DNA from 2 places in the Vibrio iocasae genome. Region 1 is predicted to be linked to the other one. Evidence: riboswitches for the same ligand, from Rfam matches in the RefSeq annotation. Region 1 holds a riboswitch; the other holds the start of a gene.

Region 1 (7,688 bases):
TATGGTGGGTGTATGGGAACTGATCAAACAGAGCGAATCGTTTGATTGCGTGTGTTTCTTTAAGAATGTCTAGATTGTCTTTTAGTGTCTCAGGGTTACATGAGATATATAGAATACGCTCGTACCCCTGAACCATTTTGCATGTATCGATATCCATCCCTGCACGAGGTGGATCGACAAAAATGGTATTGCAGTTGTAGCTTTTAAGATCAATGTTCTGTTGCTTTAGACGACGAAACTCTCGTTTACCTTCCATTGCTTCGGTAAACTCTTCCGCAGACATGCGAATGATTTGTACATTTTCAATGTTGTTGGCTGCGATATTGTATTGAGCAGAATCGACTGATGGCTTAGCTAGCTCTGTTGCCAGTACACGCTCAAAGTTCTGAGCTAAAGCTAGTGAGAAGTTTCCATTACCACAGTACAGCTCTAGAAGATCGCCTTTACTCTCGTTAGTGCAATCTATCGCCCACTCCAGCATTTTCTGTGCTACTTCACCATTAGGTTGAGTAAAACTGTTTTCGACTTGTTGGTAGATATAAGGTTGGCCATTAACATTCAGCTTTTCAACAACGAAATCTCTGTCGAGAACGATCTTCATCTTACGAGCGCGACCAATAAGGTTCAGGTTAAACCCTTCCGATTCTAACTGCGCTTTTAGGTTTTTTGCATCTTCAGTCCACTGCTCGTCAAGCTGGCGGTGGTATAACAGTGATACAAGGATTTCACCACTGAGTGTGGATAGAAAATCTACCTGAAATAGTTTTTTACGAAGCGACTCTTTATCTTTAACCAGCTCTACTAATTTAGGCATCAAGTCGTTGATTAGTTTGCTTGCCGCCGGGAATTGGTCAACTCGATACTTTTCGCGAGTTTCCTGATTGAACATGATGTAATAAAGGTCATCACCTTCATGCCAAACTCGAAACTCCGCACGCATTCGGTAATTCTTCTCTGGTGATTCATATACCTCAAGCTCGGGAACACCATATTCGGAAAACAGCTCATTCATACGAAGCTTTTTTTCTTCTAGTTGTTCTTGATAACTTTGAGGGTTCATTTCAGGAATTGCCATATCGTTGCCTTACTCATTCGCACGGAGAGCGCAGATTTTATTCAATAGCAGGAGCATGTCCAGCTTTGTGTTGCTTTATTTAAAGTGTAATTCGATATACGCATGTATTATGACGATTTTTTATTATAGGAGGTTAACTTTCTATCTAGACACTTAATCAGTGAATAGATAGTATTTTCCCGATTGCTGATAGCGATGCTTTATATAAATCATTTGCATTACAGGGAATCCGGTGTAATTCCGGAACTGACGCGCAGCGGTAATAGAGAACGAACATCTTAGGTTAAAAGCCAAACACTGCTTGAATAAAGTGGGAAGTGAGATGCTAGGTAGTACGTGTTGTATTGAGCTCTTAAGTCCGAATATCTGACAGCAACGTTAAGTATAAAAATACTTGGAAAATTCTACGCGATTTAGGGAATTACAATGCGAAAATCATCTATAGCGATAGCAGTGGCATCGCTTCTTTCTTATACCTCATTTTCATACGCGCAAAACTCAGCTTCAGATGAAGAAACGATTGTCGTGTTTGGAAGAAGTGAAAATGTAAACTCTGTTTCAGATATTGCATCTAATATCGTTGTCATCGGTCAGGAAGAAATAAAAGCCAGTGGCGCGACCTCATTGTCTTCGTTGCTCCGTAGTCGAGCCGGTATCCAGATCTCTGACTCAAACTCAGGCCCTACGATAGCAATGAGGGGCTTCTCTGGTAGCCAAGCAGCACACAACACTCTAATCCTTGTTGATGGAAGAAAGCTTAACAAGCCAGATTTATCCGCCCCACAACTTTCTTCAATCCCGCTCAACCAAATAGAAAGCATTGAAGTAGTATCGGGTAGCTCTGGTGTTCTTCACGGTGATCAAGCTGTCGGTGGTATTATTAATATCATCACTAAAAAAGGTGGTGAAGTCACAGAGCTAAATGCATCTTTGGGAAGTAATAGCGCTTATGGTGGTGGAATTAATCTGTCCCGACAGATATCTGATACATGGAGTTATTCTTTATCTGTTAGTCAGGATAGTGATGAGAATTATCGGGATCATAATGACCGCGATACAGCGATGCTTCTGGCTCGTATCGACTATGCAGAACAAGATGAAGCTTTTTATACAGAATTCAGCTACTACGATAATTACCGTCAGTATGCAGGTAGCCTGTCAAAAACTAAATTCGAAGAAAATCCAAAGCAGGTGAACCCTGCAAACGCAAACGACTATGCTCATGAAATAACAAAGGCAGCTCGATTGGGTTATAAGCGTGATATCAATAAAGATTGGCTGGCTAAAGCGGATTTAAGTTTTGATGACACTTCCATAAACAGTATTGGTTGGGGCTCAAAAAGAGAAATAGATAGCATTCAACAAGCTGTTCAACTTCAGGCTGAAAGAGCTTTGTCAGTAGATGCAGGGAGGGGCAACCTCTTAGTTGGTCTGGATATTGGCCATTCCGACTATGACGCATCAACCAGAAAAAATAAGCAACTAATGTCTAGCTTATACTCTCAGATAAATTACCCCGTATCCAATAGCGTTACTCTTATTGGTGGCGGCCGCTACTCTAAAGTAGAAGACGATATTAAAGATTCGTCCACTTATGCTGGTGGAGCGACTCTCAAAGAGGATGCAACAGCACTAGAGCTCGGGGCAAATATCAAACCAAACGACAATACACGTTATTATGTTCGTGCAGAAAGCAACTTTCGTTTTGCTAAAGTTGATGAGCAAGCTTATACGTCTCCAGGGGTTGCTGGATTGAAACCACAAACTGGTGTTTCGATAGAAACGGGTGTTGACTATATCTGGGACGACTATTCAGTTAAATTTGATATATACAACTTAAAGCTTGAAGACGAAATAGTTTTCGACTCCAGTGCAGAGAAACCCGTGGGCGGTAACTTTTCCGGGGCGAATGTAAACTCTGATCCTACAGAAAGGTTTGGTGGAACATTCTACTTCGATGCCTATGTCACGGAAGAGCTAATGCTTGGTGCCGAGTATAGCTATGTAAATGCGGAATACAGCAAAGGTGACAACAAAGGAAATGATATTCCTTGGGTAGCAAGTCATTCAGGTAGAAGCTTTGCTAACTACGATTTAACTTTTAACTGGAAGCTGTTCGCAGAAGCCGTTTACGTCGGTGAGAAATATGAAAATGGCGATAGTGGTAATGTAAACGACAAGTTAGATGCATACTGGCTTGGAAATTTGGCGCTTTCCTATATTAACGAATCATTTCAGGCAAATCTGAGGGTTGATAATATAGCGGATGAAAAATATGCAGATTTTGTAAGCTATTCCAGTTTTGGTTCAGGGTACTACGTGGGGCATGGAAGAGAAGTTAACTTAAGTGTCTCTTACTCATTTTAAATAAACAGTTATAGGGGGTCGGAGTATTTCGGCTCCCTGTTGTTCAATAGCTGACTTGCTAAGTTGTCGAACAGTAGTATCATCGTGGGAAATTTCTTAGCTTCCTTTTAATCTTGTCAAATCTAGCCCAAACTTCCTCTAAAGTTTTAATCTTCGACTCTGGTGTCGGTGGCCTTTCTGTCTACAAAGAAATAAAAAGATTGCTGCCAAATTTAGAGTACATATATTTATTTGACAATGAAGCTTACCCATATGGTGAGCTACCCAAAGATGTGCTCATCTCTCGTGTCGAAAAGCTGGTGGTTAAAGCGGTCAAGCAAGAAGGTGTGGATTTGGTCGTTATTGCCTGCAATACAGCGAGTACTATCGTTTTACCAGTACTGAGGAAGGTGTTAGATATTCCGGTTGTTGGTGTTGTTCCTGCAATAAAGCCTGCTAGTCTTATCGCACATACAGCAGTTGGCCTGATAGCAACGCCCGCTACGGTTAATAGAGAATACACACACCAGCTAATAGAAAGCTTCGCTTCAGCTATGCCTGTTGAGCTACTTGGAACAACCAGGTTAGTTGATATGGCAGAAGAAAAGCTTTGCGGAAAAAAAGTCGATTTGGATGAGCTAAAGGAAGTACTTTCTCCGCTAGTGAACAAAATCGATGTTGCTGTACTTGGTTGTACTCATTTTCCACTATTAAGAGAAGAGATAAATCAGGTGTTTAATGAGCGAGTTGTTTTGATCGATTCTGGTGAAGCGATAGCACGGAGAGTTAAGTCTTTGTTACCCGTAATTGTAGGTCAGAGAAGTCATACCCGATTTAAGATATTTTGTAGTGCAGCTTTAACGGATAAAGCTGCACTAAACAGAGCTGTAGAAAAACTTAACTTTGCTCCTATTGAGATGCTTCCGATTCAGGATGTTTAGGATCGTTTGCAATACGCACTTTCAAGGTTCTCTGCATATAGTCGTTGTCATTTAATGCATTGATTGCTGTTTCAGCATCTGTACTTGCCATAACAACAAAACCAAACCCTCTCCTTTTCCCTGTGCGTTTGTCTTTCATTAGCCTTACAGCGAATACTTCTCCATGTTCAGAAAAGAGCTCACGAACGTTCGACTCGTTAGCCTTATATGGCAGATTGCCCACATATAGAGTTTTAGTTGATGGCTTGCCTTTTTCTTTCTTGTCTGTAGAGGAGTTAGAAAGTGAAAGAACGAAAGAAGTAGCGGCTACGCCAATGATGAATGAAATTGATGGTAAAGGTTGCTCTGGTGAAATCATGTAGAAGATAGCCGCACCAAGAACAGCTAAAGCAACCAGTAGAACAGTAGATTTTTTAGAGTTCATATAAGAATACAACTTTTAATAGTTAAATTAAGGATTAACGTTATTAACATAACGAACACATGAATCTTACGTTTATCCACATATGAATGCCAATGTAATGGTGTGACCGCCTTCAAATGTTGAAATTTTATCCAATAAACAAGGTATTGATTGTTTTTCCAACGCTTGGAAAAAAAATTGAAAAAAGATCTTGCACTAAAAAAGATCCTCCCTATAATGCCGCATCACCGACACGGAGTGAGGCGCTAGTCACACTTTGAGTTAGGAAAGAGAAAAAAGATTTTTTAAAAAGATCTTGACTCAACAAAACGGAAGCGTAGAATACGCATCCCTAACTGAGCCGCTAAATGGCTAAGTTAAATTGCTCTTTAACAATTTAAACCTATCAATCTGTGTGGGCACTCGTTGATGATAATCTAAAAAGATTTATCAATGAACTGAGTGACCAAACGAAATAACTTTATGTTATTCGGCACAGTCAATTCATTATCGTTCTGTTGGAACGATAATAGCTTTGAAATTACTTATGTAGTTTTGAAGTCAGTATTCATTGAGCCGCATCTTAGATGCAAAAAAACTTTAATTGAAGAGTTTGATCATGGCTCAGATTGAACGCTGGCGGCAGGCCTAACACATGCAAGTCGAGCGGAAACGACTTAACTGAACCTTCGGGGAACGTTAAGGGCGTCGAGCGGCGGACGGGTGAGTAATGCTTAGGAAGTTGCCCGGTAGAGGGGGATAACCATTGGAAACGATGGCTAATACCGCATACTCTCTTCGGAGCAAAGTGGGGGACCTTCGGGCCTCACGCTATCGGATACGCCTAAGTGAGATTAGCTAGTTGGTGAGGTAAGAGCTCACCAAGGCGACGATCTCTAGCTGGTCTGAGAGGATGATCAGCCACACTGGAACTGAGACACGGTCCAGACTCCTACGGGAGGCAGCAGTGGGGAATATTGCACAATGGGCGCAAGCCTGATGCAGCCATGCCGCGTGTGTGAAGAAGGCCTTCGGGTTGTAAAGCACTTTCAGCAGTGAGGAAGGTGGTGAGTTTAATACGCTCATCATTTGACGTTAGCTGCAGAAGAAGCACCGGCTAACTCCGTGCCAGCAGCCGCGGTAATACGGAGGGTGCGAGCGTTAATCGGAATTACTGGGCGTAAAGCGCATGCAGGTGGTTAATTAAGTCAGATGTGAAAGCCCGGGGCTCAACCTCGGAAGGCCATTTGAAACTGGTTAACTAGAGTACTGTAGAGGGGGGTAGAATTTCAGGTGTAGCGGTGAAATGCGTAGAGATCTGAAGGAATACCGGTGGCGAAGGCGGCCCCCTGGACAGATACTGACACTCAGATGCGAAAGCGTGGGGAGCAAACAGGATTAGATACCCTGGTAGTCCACGCCGTAAACGATGTCTACTTGGAGGTTGTTCCCTTGAGGAGTGGCTTTCGGAGCTAACGCGTTAAGTAGACCGCCTGGGGAGTACGGTCGCAAGATTAAAACTCAAATGAATTGACGGGGGCCCGCACAAGCGGTGGAGCATGTGGTTTAATTCGATGCAACGCGAAGAACCTTACCTACTCTTGACATCTACAGAAGCCAGCGGAGACGCAGGTGTGCCTTCGGGAACTGTAAGACAGGTGCTGCATGGCTGTCGTCAGCTCGTGTTGTGAAATGTTGGGTTAAGTCCCGCAACGAGCGCAACCCTTATCCTTAATTGCCAGCACTTCGGGTGGGAACTTTGGGGAGACTGCCGGTGATAAACCGGAGGAAGGTGGGGACGACGTCAAGTCATCATGGCCCTTACGAGTAGGGCTACACACGTGCTACAATGGCGCATACAGAGGGCTGCTAGCTTGCGAGAGTCAGCGAATCCCAAAAAGTGCGTCGTAGTCCGGATTGGAGTCTGCAACTCGACTCCATGAAGTCGGAATCGCTAGTAATCGTAGATCAGAATGCTACGGTGAATACGTTCCCGGGCCTTGTACACACCGCCCGTCACACCATGGGAGTGGGCTGCAAAAGAAGTAGGTAGTTTAACCTTCGGGGGGACGCTTACCACTTTGTGGTTCATGACTGGGGTGAAGTCGTAACAAGGTAGCCCTAGGGGAACCTGGGGCTGGATCACCTCCTTAACGATATAGATTGTGCATTGATGAGTGTTCACACAGATTGATTAGGTTTAGAAAGTAAAGAAGCAAACGTGGGTCTGTAGCTCAGGTGGTTAGAGCGTTCGCCTGATAAGCGAGAGGTCGGTGGTTCAAGTCCACTCAGACCCACCAATTTTACTTTATGCTGCGTTATGAAGCTCGTCGTGTAGTGAACTACACTTCCTCACTTCATGCCTTGCCTAAAGCAAAATAAGCAACACCACTAGATGGGGCTATAGCTCAGCTGGGAGAGCGCCTGCCTTGCACGCAGGAGGTCTGCGGTTCGATCCCGCATAGCTCCACCATCTTTAAGCATTCTTGCGAGTGTGTTTAAAAATGGTTTCGAAAGAAATCTTTGCTCTTTAACAATTTGGAAAGCTGACGAATAACAACAATCCCCATATCTTCGGATATGCGTTGTTATTCAATTAAAAGTTCTCAAATCCTATGTCTTTTAAAGATATAGGTACCAACACACATTCAAGTGTTCTTGGAATTTGAGTCCGGCAAAATCGAGTCTGCATCATGTATAAAAATTGCAGACAACTTTGGTTGTTTGATTAAACAATCTTAAAGGTTTCTTAGAAACTCTTTGGGGTTGTATGGTTAAGTGACTAAGCGTACACGGTGGATGCCTTGGCAGTCAGAGGCGATGAAGGACGTATTAACTTGCGATAAGCGTAGATAAGGCAGTAAAAGCCACTTGAGTCTACGATTTCCGAATGGGGAAACCCAATTGCATAAGCAATTATCAT
Region 2 (7,688 bases), on a different replicon from region 1:
TGTCTCCTGCAGCAGGAGCCAAAAGGACAATTCTTTCGTATGCGTAGCTAGTTGGGACAAAAATTAAAGCTAGAAGTATCAGTAGATACCGTAACATCATAAACCTCAGAAAGTAGTTGTGGTGTTACCGCATCACGCGGAACATCGTAGATTAGATTGCCTTGTTTAAAGAACAGGAAGCGATCAAAGTAGCGGTGAGCCAGATTGATATCGTGCACTGAAGTTATCACCGTCTGTGGTAGTCGATGCATGTGTTCAAATATCTCTAGCGTGTGCCTGATATCAAGGCTGGAGTTAGGCTCATCCATAAAGATGATAGGCGCTTCCTGATTCAGAACCCTGGCTATCATGACTCGGCGCTTCTCACCGCCTGACAAATCGGCATAGCTCTTATCTTTGTACTGGTCGATATCGAGCAGCTTTAACAGATCAAGCGTGATGTCGCGATCTTTCTGCTGAAAATCATTGCTTGTCAGGTGCACATACCTACCTAGTAATGCCACTTCCATAACACTAAAAGGGAAGGAGATATCAGAGAACTGAGCAAGTACTGAGAATAACCGGGCACGCTCGGCATGAGGGATCTTCTCTATCGCTCTGTTTTGATAGAACACCGATTTCTTGGGTACATCAATTAATCCAGTTGCTAGGTTGATCAGGGTACTTTTACCACAGCCGTTCTCACCCATTAGCGCGACTTTTTCCCCGTGCTTTATTTCCAGCTCCGGGACACTCAGTTTGAAGTCTCCGCGGGAAAAATTGAGATTTTTAATCGTAAGGTTAGCCATTCCAGAAGTGCTCCCTGCGACGTTTTAACAGGTAGAAGAAGAACAGGCCACCAAAGATGGCAGTCATGATACCTACTGGCAATTCGGCGCCTCCTGGAATAATTACACGTGATAACGTATCGGATGCCATCAACAAGAATGCACCAAACAGGCTTGAATAGAATATGTTGTGCTTCATATCGCTGCCAAACAGGCTACGTGAAATGTGTGGGACAATCAGGCCGACAAACCCGATGATGCCAGAAAAGCTAACCGCTACCGACACCAACAGGGTAGAGGCGATAAATACAATTGATCGTAGCCTGTGAACGTTGACGCCTAAGCTCTGCGCGGAATGTTCATCGAGCGCTAGGATATTCAGCTTCATTGCGTTTCGGTGCAGATAAGCGAAGACCAGTGCAAAAAGTACAATACAGATGATCAATCGTTCTGCATTCACCATAAATATTCCCCCCATCAGCCAGTAGACGATGGAGTTTAATGAGTCTTCAAAGTAGTACTTAGAGAAGCTGATAACAGCAGAGGAAACCACATTCATCACCACACCAGCAAGAATCATGGTGATCGGGTTGATTCGCCCTCCGGTCAGGGACATTCGATAAACCATGGCAAGTCCACTAATACCAGTGATAAAAGCGAAAACAGAGATGAGATGAACCGGCATACCTAATGAGATAGCAAGTACGGCCCCCAAAGCTGAAGACGAGGCGGCACCTGTAGTGAAACTATCTGCTAGTGGGTTTTTAAGCGTGAGCTGGTAGATGCTGCCACTAAGCCCAAGCATTGCACCGATAACCGCTGAAAACAGTACCCTAGGAACTCGCAACTCGGTAAGAATTTTGTACTCAATTGCCGACATGTCTAACGGGTTGATGAAGTTAGGTCCAATTAACATGGACAACAACATGGCGACTATGAAGATTCCAACTAGTCCCCACTTCATGCTTCAACCTTATAGACAATTCTTGTTGCGATAAAGACCAATACCACGTTTAGCACCAGTAATATTCCTAAAGACGAATAGTTAAACGGTGAATTTAGCAGGGATGAGCGGATCAAGTCTGCGCTGTAAGTCAAAGGCGACAGCTTTGCCAGCCACTGAATAAACAGCGGCATTTGATCGACAGGGAAGAATGTGCCTGAAAGGAACATCATTGGTGTAATAACAAATGAGTTCATTGTCGCCTGATCTCTGTGGTTCTTCATTTTCAGAGAGACAATCAAGCCAATGAGTGCAAAAGCGATCAGATGAAGGACCAAAGCGAGCAAAAACTGGATACCAAAATGCAGTGAAATTCCGCAAATCACACTGTAAACAGAGACGACTACAACTGGAATCATGCCCTTGGTTACACCGTAAGCGACTTCACCCAGCACGATCTGCCAGCGCTGATTGGGAGAGAGCAGATACTCTTCAAATATTTTTAAGTAGAAACGGCTGATGTTTATCTCGGTAGCGATATTGTAGCTGTGGTTCATGCTTGACATGGCAAGCAGGCCGGGCAGAAGGAAAGTCAGGTAGTCCAGCCCCTCGACACTGGTTCCCTTGCCGACACCGTAGCCAAAGGCCATTAAATAAAGAAACGGTGGCACGGCTGCTGCCAGAACCACTCGCACTAGCTTTTTTCGGAGAACAGTACACTCCCGGTAGTAGATACCTACAACACCATCAAGCATTTTTGACTAACCTCTTTCCTGTTAAATGAAGGAATACGTCTTCCAGTGTTGTCTCCCTGATGCTTACAGGGGCGTGTGTAATTTGAGATAGCCTTTTAAGTGCTTGCTCTCTGTCATCAAAAAATTCCTGGGTGAACTCCTCTGACTCAATATCCAACACACATTGACCGAGCTGTTGTTTCAGAGTGTCCGCGGTTCCCTCTGTTATGATTTTGCCGCTATCGATAAAAATAACTCTTTCCGATAGACGTTCTGCTTCCTCAATATAGTGGGTAGTCAGGAATATGGTGCACTTACGTTCCTGATTGATTTTATTCAGGAAAGACCACATCTTCCTGCGACTGTGGGGATCGAGCCCTACGGTAGGTTCATCCAGAAAGAGGATTTTAGGTTTGTGCATCAGGGCTCTGGCGATCACTAGCTTGCGCTTCATGCCGCCAGAGAGTTTTCCTGATGGTTTTTCTTTATGATCTTGCAGGCCAGCAAACTCCAGACTCTCTTCAATGGCTTGTTCGAGGTCTTTGCCTCGCATTTTGTACAAAAGCCCATGAACACGGAGGTTTTCGGCAGGGGTGAGTTCTCTGTCGATATTGTTGTGTTGAGGTACAACACCAATTAAACGTCTTAGTTCATGTCTGTCGGAACGGTTTTCCTGACTTTCATACAAAATTTTGCCCGAGTCTGGCTCTAGCAGGCCGGTGAGCATTTTTATCGTTGTGGTCTTTCCGGCACCGTTAGGGCCGAGAAAGGCACAAATTTCTCCTTTTTTAAGGGAAAAACTCATGTTATCAACCGCCCGGCTCTTACCAAAATTTCGGGTAAGAGACCGGACTTCGATAAACGCATCCTCATTCGAGACAGCAACTTGTATGGATACTGTGTCTGGTTTTGATGCTGTGTTATTTGGAACTGAGGTTGCGTTCACTTCATTACCTACTTAAGCGCCAGTTTTGCATCGTTTGCTGCGTCAACCAGATGCTGAAGATAGATCTTTTGGATAGCATCGTTGCTACCAAGGCCTTCTAGGACTGGTGTTACTTTGATGCCTTCATTAGAAAGCATCACTTTCCATGAATCTTCTTCATCACCAGCCATATCGTTAGTTGCGTGGTCTCCAGCAACGACCATCAGTGGTTTGGCAGTAACTTTTTTAACACCATCTTTTTTCATATCGGCCAGTATCTTATCGAAACCAGGATGCCCTTCTACAAGACCTACATATGTTTTCACTTCTGGGTAAGCTTCATTCATCATCTCGCCCAGTTCATAGTACAGGCCTGTCGAGAGGTGGTCATTACCGTGTCCCATGTAGACAAGAGCGGAATTGTTTTTCTTAGCCAGTTCAACGTCGCTTTTCAGCGCAACGGTTAGCTTTTCGAGGTCCTGACGATACTCGTAATCTTTACCCCATGTTCCCATTAAAGGGCGGCCAATAGTGATGGTATGGAAAGGCTTCCATTTCTGCTTGATGGTTTCTATAGAGCTAAGTGCATCGGTATACGCTTTAAGATCGATGAACTCTTCACCGTGGGTAAGAAGCGTCGTTTGAACGACGATGTTTTTATAACCTTCGTTCTGAAGGTCAGCCAGAGTACCCAGAATATTTTTTACATCGTAGAAGCTAGCCGGGATGTCAGGGTGGGCATCTTTGTACGCTTGATCAGAGTCTCTTTGATGCCAGATTTTGCGGATAATATTAGAAGTAAAAGCGAAACGAACAGGCGTGTTCGGATACGCCTGTTCTACTTCTTCCTGAATACCGATTAGAGAACCAACCGCGGTGTCATAAGTCGTGCCAAATGCGGCAAGAACAATAGCGGTTTTAGCTTCTTCTGGTTTAGCATCAGATGCCTGAGCAAAAGGCGCTGCAGCAATAGCGCCTAGTAAAAGAGAAGTTGAAATTTGTTTTAGCATTATAGTGTTCCGTAAGTTAGATCCAACATAGGCTTGTAAACTCTTACGGGATGAACATCGGGCATTAGCAAAGGTGTGCTTATGTACCACGAGTAACCCGCTCGTTAGGTGGAAGAAATCCACACACATTCAGGCAGGTCTCCTGGCTCTTGGGTCTACGCCTTACAAACTCCCTTCCCAGATTTCTCCAGTGGCTTATATTTGAAGACTCACCAATTACAGTTGCGGGCACAGCTCAAGAATTTAACTTGATTCCCTATTAAGCGAATGCATAAAGCATAGCACCTGAAGCGTTAATATAATGCATTAAACTTTATTTAATCAACCGTGATTAAAATCAAAAAATGGTTATTTAATAAAAATATTTCGCTGATGATAAATATATTACCATTGCAGATAAATTTATTACTTACTGCTTTATTGATAATGCCTCTCATTTTACGTGGTTAAAATTCACACTTCGCATAGTAATTATTTGTTATTAATCACAGTTCCCAAAATCCTAAATGACAATGAATTCTTAATGTTTGAATAGTCAAAAACTTGTGGTGTTGCTGTCTAACCTTATGTTTTGTGGAGGTTGGTTGGGTCGTGGTGCTGTGGGGTATGACAATATATTTGCATGGGGCGTAATTTATTACCATCGTTGTATGATTTAGTCAGCGAAATATTTTTATCCATCATTGATATATTGGTAACCCTGAATTGATCATTGTTTATAAGAAATAGACAAATAAATTAAATATATCGAGGGAGTGATGAGTAATATTGTAATGGCTGTTAATGCAGGCAGTTCAACAATTAAATTTCAACTTTTTGAAATGCCTAATGAACAGGTAATTGCAAAAGGGATAATAGATAAAATTGGTAAGCAGGACGCGGCATTCTCAGTTAAATACGGAGAGGGCCATGAGTTCACACAATATAAACCAATATTAGACTATGAATCAGCCATTGATGGCTTGCTAACATCGTTAACTGAACTAGGTATTGTTGCTGATCTTAAAGACATTACTGGGGTAGGGCATCGAGTCGCCCACGGCGGAGAGCGTTTTAGCCAGGCGACCGTTGTGACCGATGAAGTCCTAAAAGAGATTGAGAACCAAATTGAACTGGCACCGCTCCACAACCCGGCAAATGTAACCGGCATTAAAGCGATTAAACGAATCTTACCGGATGTCTGCAATGTTGCTGTGTTTGACACTGCGTTTCACCAGACAATGAAGCCAGAACATTTCTTGTATGCCATACCGTATGAGTTATACCAGCAGCATAAAATTCGTCGTTATGGCTTCCATGGTACCAGCCACGGATACGTAGCACAGTTGTGCACGCAGCAACTCAACAAACCACTGGAAGAGTTAAAAATCGTCAGTTGCCACCTTGGCAGTGGTGCGAGCATCTGTGCCATCGACGGCGGTGAATCGGTTAACACTTCTATGGGCTTTACTCCTTTAGCCGGAATCATGATGGGAACCCGATGTGGTGACATTGACCCTTCTATATCGGGTTATCTGCAAGGCAAGCTTGAGACCAGCTATGAAGAGGTTCAGGACATTTTCAACAAAGAGTCTGGTTTGTTAGGTATCTCTCAGCTTTCTAATGATTGCCGCGAAGTAGAACTGGCCGCGGAATCAGGCAATTTGAAGGCGCAACTGGCATTGGACATGTTTGTCGACAGAATCCGCCATTTTGTGGGTAGTTATATGGTTCAGATGGGTGGAATCGATGCACTTATTTTCACTGGTGGTATCGGCGAAAACTCAAGATTGATTCGAAGCAAGGTGACCGAAGGGCTCTCTGCATTTGGTATTGCAATTGATGCCGCTAAAAACAAATCGAATGACACCTGCATCCAGACTGAAGACGCGACGGTTGCGACTCTGGTGCTCAATACAAATGAAGAATTAATGATAGCCCGAGAGGTCTGTCAGAAGTTGTAAGCATTAAGAAGTAGACAATTTTTATTATTTAATTAATTGATTTAACGACAAAGTTAAAAGAGGAAAATTCAATGGATAGCATCATTATTTCTCCTGGAAAGTACATTCAGGGTAGTGGCTCAATCAAGAACATCGCAAACTACGCAAACAAGCGCTCACTGGTTATTGCCGATGATTTTGTAATGGGTCTGACAAAAGATGCAGTAACGACCAGCTATGCAGCACAAGGAGTTGAAGTTAACTTTGAACTGTTTAAAGGTGAATGTTCTAAGGTCGAAGTAGAAAGACTAAAAGGCAAGATCGCTGAGTATGGCAGTGAAATGATTGTTGGTGTCGGTGGCGGTAAAACACTGGATACAGCAAAAGCGGTTGCGTTCTACGCAGATCTTCCAGTCGTTATCGTTCCTACTATCGCATCAACAGATGCTCCTTGTAGTGCGCTATCTGTTCTTTACACCGAAGACGGTGTGTTCGATGAGTACCTACTGCTTCCAAGTAACCCGGATGTGGTTCTGATGGATACTGACATCATTTCTAAAGCACCAACACGTCTGCTTGTGGCTGGTATGGGTGATGCGCTTGCAACTTACTTCGAAGCACGTGCCGCGAAGGCCGCTCAGGCTGGCAACATGGCTGGTGGCCTGACGACCAACGCAGCACTTACTCTGGCTCGTCTGTGTTATGACACGCTGATCGATCAGGGCTACATTGCGAAAGCTGCTGCGGATGCAGGTGTATCAACTAAAACACTAGAAAACATTGTAGAAGCAAACACCTTCCTAAGTGGTGTTGGTTTTGAAAGTGGTGGCCTTGCAGCAGCTCACGCAATTCATAACGGTCTGACGCTTCTTGAAGAGTGTCACCACCTATACCATGGTGAAAAAGTAGCGTTTGGTACGATCACTCAGTTGGTTCTTGAGAACGCACCAGCAGAAGAGATCAAAGAAGTTATCGAGTTCTGCGTTAGCGTAGGTCTTCCAACTAACCTTGCGGAGATGGGCGTGAAGGAAATCGATAAAGAGAAGCTGTATGAAGTTGCTAAACTGGCGACAGCGGAAGGTGAAACCATCCATAACATGCCGTTTGAAGTGACCGCAGAAAGCGTTCTTGCGGCAATTCTTGCCGCTGACCGTCTAGGCTCAGACTTGTTCTAATTGCTAACTCATTGACAACAAATGCTAAAAAGGTTCAGTACAATCTGGGCCTTTTTTTTGCATAAAATTCTCCGATTTCATTTCGATTTAGTGCTAAGCGTCGTGTAGATGCTGGTGATAGCACATAGGGAGGATTGAGGATGAATAGCGCAGAAGCAAGAGAAGAATTTAAACGCGTGGTCGATGATTTAAAATCACGTGGAACTTACGCA

What was found. A riboswitch is a leader RNA that binds a small molecule or an ion and turns the genes downstream of it on or off. The one in region 1 is predicted to bind cobalamin.
Region 2: it holds a riboswitch for cobalamin, as region 1 does, so the genes downstream of both, SNR28_RS03435 (sirohydrochlorin cobaltochelatase) here and SNR28_RS25825 (TonB-dependent receptor) in region 1, are expected to answer to the same signal.

Annotation. Positions count from the first base shown of each region.
Region 1 is NZ_CP145311.1:3,473,446-3,481,133, reverse strand. Features, by position in the region: gene trmA (tRNA (uridine(54)-C5)-methyltransferase TrmA) at 1-1,075, opposite strand, end outside; cobalamin riboswitch at 1,246-1,464, shown strand; gene SNR28_RS25825 (TonB-dependent receptor) at 1,502-3,442, shown strand; gene murI (glutamate racemase) at 3,556-4,362, shown strand; gene SNR28_RS25815 (RNA recognition motif domain-containing protein) at 4,331-4,786, opposite strand; rRNA gene SNR28_RS25810 (16S ribosomal RNA) at 5,367-6,918, shown strand; tRNA gene SNR28_RS25805 (tRNA-Ile) at 6,989-7,065, shown strand; tRNA gene SNR28_RS25800 (tRNA-Ala) at 7,163-7,238, shown strand; rRNA gene SNR28_RS25795 (23S ribosomal RNA) at 7,538-7,688, shown strand, end outside.
Region 2 is NZ_CP145310.1:751,868-759,555, forward strand. Features, by position in the region: gene SNR28_RS03410 (ABC transporter substrate-binding protein) at 1-22, opposite strand, end outside; gene SNR28_RS03415 (ABC transporter ATP-binding protein) at 48-788, opposite strand; gene SNR28_RS03420 (FecCD family ABC transporter permease) at 781-1,731, opposite strand; gene SNR28_RS03425 (ABC transporter permease) at 1,728-2,465, opposite strand; gene SNR28_RS03430 (ABC transporter ATP-binding protein) at 2,458-3,390, opposite strand; gene SNR28_RS03435 (sirohydrochlorin cobaltochelatase) at 3,399-4,379, opposite strand; cobalamin riboswitch at 4,494-4,683, opposite strand; gene SNR28_RS03440 (acetate/propionate family kinase) at 5,138-6,322, shown strand; gene SNR28_RS03445 (glycerol dehydrogenase) at 6,394-7,476, shown strand; gene SNR28_RS03450 (hypothetical protein) at 7,617-7,688, shown strand, end outside.